DNA from 3 places in the Intrasporangium sp. Soil_C_50 genome. Region 2 is predicted to be linked to each of the others. Evidence: predicted binding sites of a transcription regulator. Region 2 holds the regulator's gene; each other region holds the start of a gene.
The links. Region 2 encodes HrcA, which represses chaperone genes, less so after heat shock. Its sites were predicted from a motif close to TTNGCACTCGNNNNNNNCGAGTGCNAA; they were not measured.
Positions count from the first base shown of each region.

Region 1 (3,272 bases), 1.0 Mb from region 2:
GGGCTCAGAAGCCCATGCCGCCCATGCCGCCCATGTCGTCGCCACCCGGCATCGCCGGGGCAGCCTTCTCGGGCTTGTCGGCGATGACGGCCTCGGTGGTGAGGAACAGCGCCGCGATCGAGGCGGCGTTCTGCAGGGCAGAGCGCGTCACCTTGACCGGGTCGATGATGCCGGCGGCCAGCAGGTCGCCGTACTCACCGCTCGCGGCGTTGAGGCCGTGACCGGCCTCGAGACCGCGCACCTTCTCGGCCACGACTCCACCCTCGAGACCGGCGTTGATCGCGATCTGCTTGAGCGGGGCCTCGGTCGCGACACGCACGATGTTGGCACCGGTCGCCTCGTCGCCCTCGAGCGAAAGCTCGTCGAGCGCCTTGGCAGCCTGGATGAGGGCCACGCCACCGCCGGCGACGATGCCCTCCTCGACGGCAGCCTTCGCGTTGCGGACGGCGTCCTCGATGCGGTGCTTGCGCTCCTTGAGCTCGACCTCGGTGGCCGCGCCCGCCTTGATGACGGCGACGCCGCCGGCGAGCTTGGCGAGGCGCTCCTGGAGCTTCTCGCGGTCGTAGTCGGAGTCCGACTTCTCGATCTCGGCCTTGATCTGGGCGATGCGGCCCTCGATCTGGCTGCGGTCCTCGGCGTCCTCGACGATGGTCGTCTCGTCCTTGGTGACGACGACCTTGCGGGCCTTGCCGAGCAGGTCGAGGGTGGCGTTCTCGAGCTTGAGACCGACCTCCTCGGAGATGACCTGACCACCGGTGAGGATCGCGATGTCGGTGAGCATCGCCTTGCGACGGTCGCCGAAGCCCGGGGCCTTGACGGCGACGGACTTGAAGGTGCCGCGGATCTTGTTGACCACGAGAGTCGCGAGGGCCTCGCCCTCGATGTCCTCGGCGATGATGAGCAGCGGCTTGCCGGACTGCATGACCTTCTCGAGGAGGGGCAGAAGGTCCTTGACGGAGCCGATCTTGCTGTTCGCGACAAGGACGTACGCGTCGTCGAGGACGGTCTCCATGCGCTCGGTGTCGGTGACGAAGTAGGCCGAGATGTAGCCCTTGTCGAACCGCATGCCCTCGGTCATCTCCAGCTCGAGGCCCATGGTGTTGGAGTCCTCGACGGTGATGACGCCTTCCTTGCCGACCTTGTCCATCGCCTCGGCGATGAGACCGCCGATCTCCTCGTCGGCCGCCGAGATGCTGGCGGTGGAGGCGATCTGCTCCTTGGTCTCGATCTCCTTGGCCTGCTCGAGCAGACGAGCCGAGACGGCCTCGACGGCCTTCTCGATGCCGCGCTTGAGGGCCATCGGGTTGGCGCCCGCGGCGACGTTGCGCAGGCCCTCCTTCACCATGGCCTGCGCGAGGACGGTAGCCGTCGTCGTGCCGTCGCCGGCGACGTCGTCGGTCTTCTTGGCGACCTCCTTGACGAGCTCCGCACCGATCTTCTCGTACGGGTCGTCGAGCTCGATCTCCTTGGCGATCGAGACGCCGTCGTTGGTGATCGTGGGGGCGCCCCACTTCTTCTCCAGGACGACGTTGCGGCCCTTCGGGCCGAGGGTGACGCGGACGGCGTCGGCAAGGATGTTCATGCCGCGCTCGAGACCGCGACGCGCCTCTTCGTCAAACGCAATGGTCTTGGCCATTCGGGTGGTTCCTCCCACGCGAATCGATGGTGGCGGCCCGCACGACGCCCGCGACGGACGGGGCAGGACCCGGCAGCTCAGGTCGCTGCGGGACCGAGCCCCTCGGCGTGCGGCCCAGTTCTGTCACTCCCACGGGGAGAGTGCTAACGCCATTATTGGCACTCTCACCCGGAGAGTGCAAACAGCAGGGGAGCCCCGTCGTTCGGCGCAGGCCCCGCACACGGCCAGCACACGGCCAGCACACGGCCAGCACACGGCCAGCACGGCGACGCGTCAGGCGCGGACGGGCTCGGTCGGCGGTGCGAGCGCCCCGGCGAGACGGGCCGCGTACTCGGCCGACTCGGCCTCCGAGGCGTAGGTGGTGCGGGGCCAGAAGAAGCCGCGCAGACCGTCGCCCTTGGTCCGTGGCACGACGTGGACGTGCAGGTGCGGCACCGACTGGCTGACGACGTTGTTCATGGCCACGAAGCTGCCCTGGGCCCCGAGGCCCTCGACGACGGCGCCGGCGAGCCGCTGCGCGGCGCCGAGCAGGGACGCGTGCAGCGACGCCGGCAGGTCGAGGAGCGTGTCGACGTGGCGGCGCGGCACGAGGAGCACGTGTCCCTTGAACACCGGCCGTCGGTCGAGGAAGCCGAGCAGGTCGGGCTCGTCGAGCACGACGTCGGCCGACAGGTCGCCCGCCACGATGGAGCAGAAGACGCAGTCCATGGGCTCAGGCTGCCACGCCCGGCCGACACCGGCCCGACGCCGGCCCTGATGCGGGACCGACGCAAAGCCGACACCGACCCGATGCGGGACCGGCTCGTCAGCAGAAGACGAGCAGCCAGCAGCCGGGCCTGCTCGAGGTGGGCGAGGGCGTCGGCGACGGCGGGGCCGGCGGGGTCGACGAGCTCGGCTTGGGGTGCGGTTTCGGCTTGGGGCCGTTCGTCGAGGACGGCGAGGGCGTTCCCGTCGACGGCGGCGTCGAGGGCGCCTGCGTCGTGGCCGGCGCGGGCGCGGTGCTCGTCGGGACCGCGGTGGTGCTCGAGCCGGCGGGCGCAGACGCCGTCGCCGGCACGATGGTGGCGGTGGCGGCAGGCGCGGACGTGGCGGCGCTCGAGGCCGAGGACGACCCGGCCGCGGAGGTCCACCACGGCTCGTCGGTCGCCGTGCTCGAGAACTCGCTGCCGGGCAGGCTCGGGAAGACGCCGGACGACATCGCCTCGTCGCGCCAGCTGTCGCCCGAGAAGAGGGCGACGCCGCCGACACCGGCCAGCACGATGGCGGCGAGCGCGGACAGCAGGAGCACGAGACGACGGTTGGCGCGTGGAGGGCGGGCCCCGGAGTCGAAGGACATGGGCCCCAAAACTAGACGAATCGCACTCGGGGCGCCTCCCGAGACCACGCCGTCCGGGGACGGCTAGCGTGACGGGCATGGACTCCGAGACGCGGATCACATCCGGGCGCCCCTCCCGCCCCACCGGGTTCGTGGAGGTCGGCGACCGGGTCCTCGTCGCCCGCTACCCCGAGTGGGACGTCAACGTCGGACTAGTGCTCGGCCGCGACGGTGCCGTCGTCGTCGACACCCGCGCGAGCGGCGCGCAGGGTCGGCGGGTCCTCGACGACGTGCGCCGGCTCGGGCGCGGCATCGTCGTGT
Region 1 is NZ_JBDGKB010000001.1:1,270,360-1,273,631, forward strand. Features, by position in the region: gene groL (chaperonin GroEL) at 5-1,636, opposite strand; gene AC3A5R_RS05940 (HIT family protein) at 1,910-2,344, opposite strand; gene AC3A5R_RS05945 (hypothetical protein) at 2,442-2,972, opposite strand; gene AC3A5R_RS05950 (MBL fold metallo-hydrolase) at 3,050-3,272, shown strand, end outside.
Region 1: groL (chaperonin GroEL) is a predicted target of HrcA. The motif match lies at 1,792-1,818, and genes of this name have one in related genera.

Region 2 (3,272 bases):
CCGACTGCCACACGTCGACGTAGGGGTGGCCGAGCACCTTGACGTGCCGGGCGATGCCGGGCAGCGACCGGGCCTGCTCGACGATCCGGGCCTCCTTCGTGCCGGGCACGAGGTGGTCGACGAGCACGCCGAGCCGGCGGCCCGGGCCCGGCTGGAACTCCGCGATGATCGCGGCGAGGTCGTCGACGCCGTCCATCATCTCCACGACGACGCCCTCGACGCGCAGGTCGTCGCCCCACACCTTCTCGACGAGCTCGGCGTCGTGGCGGCCCTCGACGTAGATCCGCGAGCCGCTCGCCACCCGGGCGCGGGCGCCCTGCACGGCCACCGAGCCGCTCGCCGTGCGCGAGGCGGCGCGACGCGCGTCCGCCAGGGCTGCACCTGCGGAGGCGGTCGGTGGCGTCAGCGTGACGGGGCGGCCGTCGACGAGGAAGCCGGGACCGAGCGGGAAGCCCTTGGTGCGGCCGTGGCGGTCCTCGAGGTGCACGACGTGCATGCCGCCGGCCTTCTCGACGCGCACGACGGCGCCGACCCAGCCGGTCTCCACCTCCTCGACGACGAGGTCGGGCTCGGCGGCCAGCGGGGTGGAGCGTCCGTTCCGCGGGGCGCGCCAGTCGCCGCCGAGGACGTCGGAGCCGTATCGGTCGATCGGGGGGAGGGGGCTCACGGCGTCCGAGGCTAGGCGCTCCGGGGCCTTGACGCCGTTCGGCGCGCCGCGCCGGGCGGCATACCGTGGGATCGGGTTTCGGCGAGGACGCCGACTCGACGTAGAATTGGCACTCGTACGCCGAGAGTGCCAAGGTCCTGGGGTCGGCGCACCCGTCGACGACGGCACCCGGGACGGCACGGGACGAGACGCAAGGAGGTTCGCATGAGCGAGGAACGCCGGCTCATGGTGCTGCAGGCGATCGTCCAGGACTACGTGCAGACATCCGAGCCCGTCGGCAGCAAGGCGCTCGTCGAGCGCCACCACCTCGGCGTCAGCGCCGCCACCGTGCGCAACGACATGGCCCAGCTCGAGGAGGAGGGCCTGATCCACGCGCCGCACACCTCGGCCGGCCGCGTGCCCACCGACGCCGGCTACCGCCTCTTCGTCGACCGCCTGAGCGGCGTCAAGCCCCTCGGGGCGGGCGAGCGGCGTGCCATCACCCAGTTCCTCGAGGGCGCCGTCGACCTCGACGACGTCGTCGACCGCACCGTGCGTCTCCTCGCCGGCCTGACGCGTCAGGTGGCGGTCGTCCAGTATCCGTCGCTGACGCGCTCGACCATCCGCCATGTCGAGCTCGTGCCGGTCGGCGCCACGCATGCCATGGCCGTCCTCATCGTCAACACCGGACGCGTCGAGCAGCGCGTCGTCGAAACCGGGCGCGTCCTCGCCGACACCGACGGCGAGGCCTTCGTGTCCGGCCTGCGAGCGCGCATCAACGAGGTGTCGGCGGGGGTGCCGTTCACCGTCGCGGCCACCCGGCTGCGTCGCCTCGCCGAGGACGCCCCGGACGCCGACCGCGCCGCCACCGAGGCCATCGTCTCGGCGCTCACCGACCTGCTCGTCGAGGAGCGCGAGGAGCGCGTCGTCCTCGCCGGCCAGGCCAACCTCGCCCGGGCCGGCACCGACTTCGGCCGCGCCATCGGCCCGATCCTCGAGGCGCTCGAGGAGCACGTCACGCTGCTGCGCCTCCTCGGCCAGCTGGGCGACGACCCCGAGCTGGTCTCGGTGCGCATCGGCTCGGAGAACCCCGTGTCGGGCCTGCAGACCACCTCCCTCGTGTCGATGGGCTACGGGTCGGGCACCGAGCGCATCGCGAGCCTCGGCGTCCTCGGCCCCACCCGCATGGACTACCCGACGACCATGGCGTCGGTGCGGGCCGTGGCGCGCTACGTGTCCGAGATCCTCGACGACAACCGCGCCACCTGACCCACGCCCGGACGCGGGGCCCCGACCGGCCCGGCACCGACCACTGCACGACGACCCGACGACCGCACCCACGGAACCGAAGGAACACCCGCTTGAACGACTACTACGCCGTCCTCGGAGTCTCCCGCGACGCGAGCCAGGAGGAGATCAAGAAGGCGTACCGCAAGCTCGCGCGCCGGCTGCACCCCGACGTCAACCCAGGTCCCGAGGCCGAGGAGGAGTTCAAGCGGGTCTCGCAGGCCTACGACGTCCTCTCCGACCCGCAGAAGCGCCGCCAGTTCGACACCGGGTCCGACCCGTTCGCCAGTGGTGGTGGCGCCGGCTTCGGTGCTGGTGCCGGGTTCTCGTTCAGCGACGTCATGGACGCCTTCTTCGGCGCCGGCGCGACTGGTGCCCGCGGCCCGCGGCCTCGGGTCCAGCGCGGCCAGGACGCGCTCGTGCGTCTCGACATCGACCTGTCCAAGGCCGTCTTCGGCTCCGAGGAGGAGCTGACCCTCGACACCGCGATCGGCTGCGGCCGCTGCGGCGGCGACGGCGCCGAGCCGGGCACGGGTCGACAGACCTGCCCGATCTGCAAGGGCGCCGGAGAGATCCAGCAGGTGCAGCGCAGCTTCCTCGGCCAGGTCATGACCTCGCGCCCCTGTGTCAACTGCCAGGGCTTCGGCGCGACGCTCACCGACCCGTGCCACGACTGCTCCGGCGACGGCCGCGTGCGCACCCGCCGCAGCCTGACGCTCAAGGTGCCGGCCGGCGTCGACACCGGCACGCGCATCCAGCTGACCGGCGAGGGCGAGGTCGGTCCCGGCAACGGCCCGCGCGCCGACCTCTACGTCGAGATCCGCGTCGTCAACCACGACGTCTACACCCGACGCGGCGACGACCTCCACGCGAGCGTCGAGCTGCCGATGGCCGCGGCCGCGCTCGGCACGACGATCAAGCTGTCGACCTTCGACGGCATGCAGGACCTCGAGATCAAGGCGGGCACGCAGAGCGGCGACGTGCTGACGCTGCGTGGGCTCGGGGTCACGCACCTGCGCCACGGCGGACGCGGCGACCTGCTCGTGCACGCCACGGTGCAGACCCCGACCAAGCTGACCGACGAGCAGCAGGAGCTGCTGCGCCAGTTCGCCGCGCTGCGCGGCGAGGAGCGCCCCGAGGGGCGGCTCGCCCCGGCGAACAAGGGCCTCTTCGGCAAGCTCCGCGACGCGTTCAAGGAGAAGTGACCGGCGGCGCGGCGCCGTCCCGCTGCGGCAGGATGGCGCCGTGACCCACCAGCTCTTCCTCGGCGACCCCGACGCCGTCGCCCGCGCCGTCGTCGGCTCGACGCTCGTCCTCGGCGGGGACGAGGGCCGGCACG
Region 2 is NZ_JBDGKB010000001.1:221,936-225,207, reverse strand. Features, by position in the region: gene AC3A5R_RS01110 (DUF3097 domain-containing protein) at 1-667, opposite strand, end outside; gene hrcA (heat-inducible transcriptional repressor HrcA) at 872-1,915, shown strand; gene dnaJ (molecular chaperone DnaJ) at 2,008-3,138, shown strand; gene AC3A5R_RS01095 (16S rRNA (uracil(1498)-N(3))-methyltransferase) at 3,179-3,272, shown strand, end outside.

Region 3 (3,272 bases), on a different contig from region 2:
AGGCGTCCTCGAGGACGGTCTCCATGCGCTCGGTGTCGGTGACGAAGTACGCCGAGAGGTAGCCCTTGTCGAACTGCATGCCCTCGGTGAACTCGAGCTCGGTGGCGGTCGTCGAGGACTCCTCGACGGTGATGACGCCGTCCTTGCCGACCTTGTCGAACGCCTCGCCGATGAGGCCACCGAGGGTGGCGTCCTGGGCGGACAGCGTGGCGACGGAGGCGATCTCGTCCTTGCCGTCGACGTCGCGGGCGTGCTTGAGCAGCTCGTCGTTGACGGCGGTCACGGCCTTGTCCATGCCGCGCTTCAGCGCGGCCGGGGCGGCGCCGGCGGCAACGTTGCGCAGGCCCTCCTTGACCATGGCCTGGGCCAGCACGGTCGCGGTGGTCGTGCCGTCACCGGCGACGTCGTTGGTCTTGGTCGCGACCTCCTTGGCGAGCTGTGCGCCGAGGTTCTCGTACGCGTCCTCGAGCTCGACCTCGCGGGCGATCGTCACACCGTCGTTCGTGATCGTGGGGGCGCCCCACTTCTTGTCGATGACGACGTTGCGGCCCTTGGGGCCGAGCGTCACCTTGACGGCGTTGGCGAGCGCGTCGACACCGCGCTCGAGGGACTTGCGGGCGGAGTCGTCGAACTCCAGCATCTTGGCCATGGTGATCCTTCTGGCTCGGGTGTTGCGGTGAAGTGGTGGGGGCCGGGAACCGGACGCACCCCGGGAGCCCGGTAGGGGCTCACCGGGGTGCGGTCAACGGCGCAGCTGCGTGCGGGGGGTGTCGGTCAGCCGACGATGGCGAGGACGTCGCGCGCGGAGAGGATGAGGTACTCCTCGCCGCCGTACTTGACCTCGGTGCCGCCGTACTTGCTGTAGATGACCTTGTCCCCGACCTTGACGTCGAGCGGGACGCGCTCGGTGCCGTTGTCGTTGAAGCGGCCCGGGCCGACGGCGAGGACCTCGCCCTCCTGGGGCTTCTCCTTGGCGGTGTCGGGGATGACGAGGCCGGACGCAGTGGTCTGCTCGGCCTCGAGGGACTTGACGACGATGCGGTCCTCGAGCGGCTTGATGGAAACCGACACGGTGGTGACCTTCCCTTCGGGACAGTCGGAGATGACTTGCGGACTGTGGGGCTCTTCGAGGCCGGTCGCCGTCGCGGGGGTCGACCTCCCTCGAGGAGGGTGCTGGCACTTTCAGGCCGAGAGTGCCAACACGGCAAATCTAGGTTTGCCATTAGCACTCGGTCAAGTCGAGTGCCAGAAATCGTCCGTCGCGTCGTGCCGGTCAGCTGCTGGCAGGATGACGCCATGGACGCCGCGATGGTCGACCGCCTCGCCACCGGCGAGGGATGGGCCCTGCTCCAGTCGCTGCCACCGTACGACGAGACGGCCGCACTTCACCTGCAGACGAAGCTGCGCGAGGCCGGCTACGAGCCCGACCTCGTGGCCGCGGCGCTCAACCAGTCGCGCCTGCGCACCCGCGGCACCGAGAAGTTCGGCGACTTCGCGGCGGGCATGCTCTTCACCGCCGACGGCCTCGAGCAGTCGACGCGGCTGGCCGTCGCCGCCCGGCACGCGCACCGGTTCGTCGCCGCGGGCGTCGAGGAGGTGTGGGACCTCGGCTGCGGGCTCGGGGCCGACGCCATGGCCTTCGCGAGCCTGGACCTGCGGGTCCGCGGTGTCGACGCCGACGAGGCCACCGCGCGGATCGCCGCGGTCAACCTCCGGCACTGGCCGGGCGCCCGCGTCGAGCACGGCCGCGCCGAGGACGTCGCGCTGCCCGGTTCCCCCGGCGCTGCCGCGGCCGGTACCGACGCGTCGCGCACCGGGGTGTGGCTCGACCCGGCCCGACGCGTCACCGGCGTCGCCGACGCCCGCGGCCGCACCCGCCGCGTCTTCTCCCTCGATGCCATCTCGCCGTCCTGGCAGCAGGTGCTCGCCGTCGCCGACACCGTGCCGGCCACCGGCGCCAAGCTCTCCCCCGGCTTCTCGCACGGGGCCCTGCCCGCCGGCGCCGAGGCGCAGTGGACCTCGTGGCACGGCGAGGTGCTCGAGTGCGCCGTGTGGTGGGGCCCGCTGGCCCGGACGCCCGGGCGCACCGCGGCGGTCGCCAGCGCGAGCGCCACGCACGTCGTGACCGAGGCCGACGCGTCGGGCGGCGCGGGTGTCGAGCCGCTCGGGTCGGTCTCCGACGTGGACGGCTGGCTCTACGAGCCCGACCGCGCGGTGATCCGCGCCGGGCTGACCGGCGCCCTCGTGGCCGCGACCGGCGGGAGCGAGCTCGCCACCGGCGTCGGCTACGTCGGCGCCGACCGCGCCGTCGACGTGCCGTGGGCCCGGCGCTTCCGGGTCGACGCGGCGATGCCCCTGTCGACCAAGCACCTGGCCCGCTGGCTGCGCGACCACGGCTTCGACCGCGTCACCGTCAAGAAGCGCGGCGTCACCCTCGACGCCGACCGGCTGCGGCGGCAGCTGAAGATGACCGGACGCGGCAGGGGCGGTTCCGAGGCGACGCTCGTCGTCACCCGGGTGGCCGGCAGCCAGGTCGCCCTCGTCGTCACTCCCGCGTGACGGCCCGCGGGTGCGACTCCGGCCACGTACATTCCGTCCGTGGCGGGGCCGGTCACTGCATGAGCGGTCTGCCACCGAGGGGACGACCCGACGCGGGCAACGAGCCGCAGCGCGGACGAACCGCGCGCGGGGCGAGGGGCGTCAGGCGCCTGACGCGTAGCGGGCGTGCAGGACACTCCATGTGGCGTCCCAGTCGGGCAGCTCCTCCCCGGCCAGGTCGGCGCCGAGTCGCCGCACGTAGGTGTCCCACCCCGCTGCGTACCCGGCGACGCGGGCCGCGTCGAGGCGGGCGTGGCGCAGCACCAGACGGGCACCGTCTGCGTCGGGCACCACCTCGACGGTGACGACGGTGGCGACCTCGCCGACGGGCCACTCCCAGACGAGACGCGTCGGGGCCTCGCACGAGACGACCCGACAGCGCGGGGTGTCCGCGTCGTCGAAGTGGATCGTGAAGTCACCGCCCTCGTGCAGGTCCCCGCTGACCCGGGCGAACCTCCGGGCGAGCCGGTCGGGGTCGGTGCACGCCCCCCAGAGGTCGGCGACGTCGGTCGCGTAGTGGCGGTCGAAGGCGACGGCGACACCACCCTCGGGGGCGTCCGTCTCGATGCGTCCGAGCGTCTGCGTGATCTCGCTCATCCCTGCTCCTGTCCCTGTACGTCGCGGCCGGCCCGCCGGCCGCGGGCCACCTCCGTCTCGAGGGCGTCGAGGCGCTG
Region 3 is NZ_JBDGKB010000006.1:54,524-57,795, reverse strand. Features, by position in the region: gene groL (chaperonin GroEL) at 1-649, opposite strand, end outside; gene groES (co-chaperone GroES) at 775-1,071, opposite strand; gene AC3A5R_RS14475 (class I SAM-dependent methyltransferase) at 1,297-2,559, shown strand; gene AC3A5R_RS14470 (SRPBCC domain-containing protein) at 2,701-3,195, opposite strand; gene AC3A5R_RS14465 (metalloregulator ArsR/SmtB family transcription factor) at 3,192-3,272, opposite strand, start outside.
Region 3: groES (co-chaperone GroES) is a predicted target of HrcA. The motif match lies at 1,223-1,249, and genes of this name have one in related genera.